2 regions of the Pseudomonas sp. LB3P31 genome follow, and region 2 is predicted to be linked to the other one. Evidence: riboswitches for the same ligand, from Rfam matches in the RefSeq annotation. Region 2 holds a riboswitch; the other holds the start of a gene.
The links. A riboswitch is a leader RNA that binds a small molecule or an ion and turns the genes downstream of it on or off. The one in region 2 is predicted to bind cobalamin.

Region 1 (2,456 bases), 990 kb from region 2:
CGCCTTGACCTGGTGCAGTTCGATCTGGTGCGCCTGGAGTGCCTGATCAAGCAATGCGCGTAGGGTGCCGACAGGGCAGCCGCGTTGGCAGCCCAGGCCAACGACCAGCGTCGGCGCCCTGTCGGCTTCTGTCATGCGTGGTATTGATCGGCATTTTTGCGGCGGAACAACCAGGCGCTGATCAGGCCCAGGGCCAGCCAGAACGCCACGTTGGTCAACTGCGAAGCGATTTTGAACTGGCTTTCCAGCGCCTCGGGCGCGAGCATCGAATGCACTTCCGGTTGCGGCGCGCCAATCACGTGCGGCACGGCGAGAATCGCCACGCCAAGGATTTTCATCAGCCAGTGACGGCTGAATACGATCAGCGCGATGCCGACCGCAGTTGACGCGGCGGTACCGATCCACCACACCTGCCGTTGGGCCAGATCAGCCGCTGCGGTGCCTGGCAATTCAGGCGGCAGGCCAAGGGTTGGCGCCAGCACGAAGGTCGCGTACCCGGCCAGGCCCCAGAGCAGGCCTTGGGAAGTTCTGGTGGGCGCGCGCAGGGTATAGAGACCCGCGAGCATCAGGGCGAAGCCGACGGCGACGACCAGATTGCCGCCAGTGGTCGACAGCACGCGCTGCCAGCCGTCTTCAGGCTCCCAGGCTTCGGCATCGTGGCTGTGGGCAGCGGCCGTTGCGTGTTCGTGGACTTGCACCGCGGCCGGCTCGGATTGTTCGTAGGTTTCCGCCTGCAGAATCAGCGGCGAGACCCAGAAACTTTGCAGCAGGGTCAGCAGCAGGGCGGCCACCAGCCCAGTGAAACCTGCGGTTTGCGCGATACGCTTGATCATCTGGGCAGGTCTCAGTGGCACGGGAACGCGGAGCTGTGTCGGGTATCGTGCGCGGCATTGTGCACCGCTTCGATATGCGAGAAGCCGGCGAAATACACCAGGCCTGCGCCGAGGATCGACGCCAGTACGGCGGCGCTCAGGCGTTGAGTCAGGGTCGTGGTGCTGCTGGCGGTACGGCTAGCGGTAGTACTGATGGTCGACATGGCGCTTCCCTCTGGTCTGTCAGCGGGGTGAATAGAGCGCATGGAAAACCCCTGCGAATCGGGCACGCAGAAGCTCAAACAGCGCCCGCCCACCGCGGGTTTGTTAGTGGGCGAACCTTGAGTTCGCCAGGTGTTGCGGGCCGGTCTCCGGGCTCACGAGGGGTGCAGGCTTGCGCCGTTACCTGCAAGAGTCGCCTTCCCATGCCGAACTGCTGGCACAGTGGATCTGACACTTCGCTCGCTTACCGTTGCGGGGGCAGCACCGGACTGACATGGGCTTGAGTAAAGCACATGAATCACCGGTTTCCCGTTTCACCCTGTGAAGGGCACCCGTAACAAGTTGCGTAGGAGAGCATGGGCGGGGGTTTGGCGTCAATTGGCAAGGGTTCTCAATTGGCGAACTGCTTCTGTAGGAGCTGCCGAAGGCTGCGATCTTTTGATCTTGTTTTTTCAGAGCCAGATCAAGAGATCGCAGCCTTCGGCAGCTCCTACAGGGAGCGGCGCGACGCAGGAGCATTGACCCGCCCCAAGACCATGCGTAGCCTTGCGCTTTCGAGGTTCTTCGGCGTTGGCCGAAGCTAAGAAGGGAACGCGGTCAATGCCGCGGCTGCCCCCGCAACTGTGAACGGTGATGTTCGCTGCCACGCCACTGCAAACCCTGCGTCTATCGAGGGTGAGCGGGAAGGCGCAGTGAATGCCAGGCCCTGGGCCTCGCACGCCGTCAGCCAGGAGACCTGCCTCGACACAGATTCTCACTACAACCGGGCGGGGTGATCCGGTGGCGAACTCTCCCGCGCGCGCCTGTCGCAGCGATTGTCGTCCCGTATGCCCGCCACCTTGCCAAAGGGCATCCGATGAAAACACTGGCCAAACTCCCCGTCACCATCGTTACCGGCTTCCTCGGCTCGGGCAAGACCACCTTGCTGCGGCACATGCTCGACAACGCCCAGGGCCGCCGTATCGCGGTCATCGTCAACGAATTTGGCGAGCTGGGTATCGACGGCGAGATCCTCAAGCAGTGCTCCATCGGTTGCACTGAAGAAGAGGCCAACGGCCGCGTCTACGAACTGGCCAACGGTTGCCTGTGCTGCACCGTCCAGGAAGAATTCTTCCCGGTGATGCGCGAACTGGTGGCCCGTCGCGGCGACCTCGACCACATCCTGATCGAAACCTCCGGCCTGGCCCTGCCAAAGCCCCTGGTCCAAGCCTTCCAGTGGCCGGAAATCCGCAGCGCCTGCACGGTAGATGCGGTGATCACCGTGGTCGACAGCCCGGCGGTCGCGGCGGGCACTTTCGCCGCGTTCCCGGACCAGGTCGACGCCCAGCGCAAGCTTGATCCGAACCTGGATCACGAATCGCCACTGCACGAACTGTTCGCTGACCAATTGGCCAGCGCCGACCTGGTCATCCTCAACAAGTC
Region 2 (2,456 bases):
CACAGCTGCTGCCAAGGGCATTCGCCGCTGCATCCAGGCGCAGGTTGAGGTCGTTCAATTCACTGGCTTGCACCAGGCCGAGATGGCGACTTGGCAGCTCGATCCCGGTTTCCCGGGACAGTGCGCCGTACCAGCGCAAGCCTTCAGTCAGGCTGCCTTCCAGCAGCTGCGCATGGCGCAAGGTGCCTACGCGGTTGGCCAGCACGCCGGCAAATGGCAAGTCCGGCTGATAACGCGCCAGTCCCAGGGCCAGGGCGCCAAAGGTCTGCGCCATGGCAGTGCCGTCGATCACCGCCAGCACCGGCACGCCGAAATGCCGCGCCAGGTCGGCACTTGATGGTGTGCCGTCGAACAGCCCCATCACCCCTTCAATCAGGATCAGGTCCGCCTCGCCGGCGGCTTCCCACAGCAGCCGACGACTGTCCTGCTCGCCGACCATCCACATATCCAGTTGATAGACCGGCGCACCACTGGCGCGCTCGAGAATCATCGGGTCGAGAAAGTCCGGGCCGCACTTGAATACGCGCACCTTGCGCCCCTGGTTGCGATGCAACCGGGCCAGCGCAGCGGTCACGGTGGTCTTGCCCTGACCGGAGGCCGGCGCGGCAATCAGTACCGCCGGGCAATGCCGAGGCTGACTCACAACTCAACGCCTTTTTGCGCCTTGATCCCGGCCTGGAACGCGTGTTTGACCACGCCCATTTCAGTCACGGTATCGGCCAGTTCAATCATCTCCGGCTTGGCTCCGCGGCCAGTCACCACCACGTGCTGCATCGGCGGGCGGGCCTGCAGATCACTGAGCACCTGATCGAGATCGAGATAGCCGTGCTTGAGGGCGATGTTCAACTCATCGAGCACCACCAGGCCGATCGACGGGTCGCGCAGCAACTCGCGGGACACCGCCCAGGCGGCCTCGGCGGCGGCGATATCACGCTGGCGGTCCTGGGTTTCCCAGGTGAAGCCCTCGCCCATGACGTGGAACCGCACCTGCTCCGGAAAGCGCCTGAAGAACAGTTCTTCTCCGGTGCTGTTACGCCCCTTGATGAACTGCACCACGCCGCACTGCATGCCATGGCCCATGGACCGCGCGAGCATGCCGAACGCCGAGCTGCTTTTGCCCTTGCCATTACCGGTAAGCACCAGCAGCAAGCCGCATTCATTCGGGGAGTTGGCGATGCGTTCGTCGATCACGGCTTTTTTGCGCAACATGCGCGCCAGGTGGCGTTCGTCACGCTCGGGGGTATCAGACATGGGGAAGCTCTCCGTTGGGGCTGGATAACGGCGGGCAGGCACAAGAATAGACGGCAAGAAGCCTGGCATCGCCCACCGTGATGCCGCTGGATGGATCAGGCCGGTCTCCGGGCTCATGAGCGGCTGCAGGCCGGACTGCGCGCCTTCCCATATCGATCGCTCGACACAGTGGCACTCGGCGCAGTCTTCACTCATTTACCGTTGCGGGGGCAGCGCCGGGATCGTGATCGGTCCTCCATGGAGATGATCACTCACCGGCTTCCCTGTTTCACCCTGTCGACAACGTCACAGGGCACCTGAAACAAGCCGCGAAGGTTAGAGGGTTGGGGGTGGAGCGTCAATTAAAGAGCGGCTTCAACGGCTGATTTGCTGTCGCACCGTTGAACCATCGCGCATTTGCGCTTCTCTACTGAACAGGTCACTGCATTCATAGGGAAGGTCAGCATGCGCAAGTCCCAACTCGTTTTCGTTGTCGCGTTAGCCGGAGGACTCGCCGCCTGCGGTGAAACTTCCAGCCTGCAAGTCTCCGACGGCACCGGTCCGTCACCCAAACTGCCAGAACCGAACAAGACCCTGATGCCGACGGTGAACATCGCCCCGGCAATCGGCTGGCCGGACGGCGCCAAACCGACTGCCGCCACTGGAACCCAGGTGGCTGCGTTTGCCGAAGGCCTCGATCACCCGCGCTGGCTTTACGTGCTGCCCAATGGTGACGTGCTGGTGGCCGAAACCAACGCCCCGCCCAAACCCGACGACGGCAAAGGCATCAAGGGCTGGGTCATGAAGAAAGTCATGGGCCGCGCCGGCGCCGGCGTCCCCAGCCCGAACCGCATCACTCTGCTGCGCGATAAAGATCACGACGGTATCGCCGAAACCCGCACGGTGTTCCTGGAAAATCTCAATTCGCCGTTTGGCATGACCCTGGTGGGCAATGATCTGTACGTCGCCGACACCGATCGACTGCTGCGCTTCCATTATGAAACCGGCGATACATCGATCAAGTCGCAACCGATCAAGGTAGTCGACCTGCCAGGCGGCACGCTGAATCACCACTGGACCAAGAACGTTATCGCCAGCAAAGACGGCAGCAAGCTGTACGTCACTGTCGGCTCGAACAGTAACGTCGCAGAAAACGGCATGGACAAGGAAGAAGGCCGCGCGGCGATCTGGGAAGTGGACCGCGCCACCGGCAATCACCGAATCTT

Region 1: another riboswitch for cobalamin. It lies ahead of ACYZTK_RS02820 (CbtB domain-containing protein); the one in region 2 lies ahead of cobO (cob(I)yrinic acid a,c-diamide adenosyltransferase).

What each region holds. Positions count from the first base shown of each region.
Region 1 is NZ_CM142710.1:653,823-656,278, reverse strand. Features, by position in the region: gene ACYZTK_RS02830 (cobalamin biosynthesis protein) at 1-135, opposite strand, end outside; gene ACYZTK_RS02825 (CbtA family protein) at 132-833, opposite strand; gene ACYZTK_RS02820 (CbtB domain-containing protein) at 845-1,036, opposite strand; cobalamin riboswitch at 1,158-1,385, opposite strand; cobalamin riboswitch at 1,575-1,792, shown strand; gene cobW (cobalamin biosynthesis protein CobW) at 1,891-2,456, shown strand, end outside.
Region 2 is NZ_CM142710.1:1,639,461-1,641,916, forward strand. Features, by position in the region: gene ACYZTK_RS07345 (cobyrinate a,c-diamide synthase) at 1-643, opposite strand, end outside; gene cobO (cob(I)yrinic acid a,c-diamide adenosyltransferase) at 640-1,251, opposite strand; cobalamin riboswitch at 1,333-1,566, opposite strand; gene ACYZTK_RS07355 (PQQ-dependent sugar dehydrogenase) at 1,696-2,456, shown strand, end outside.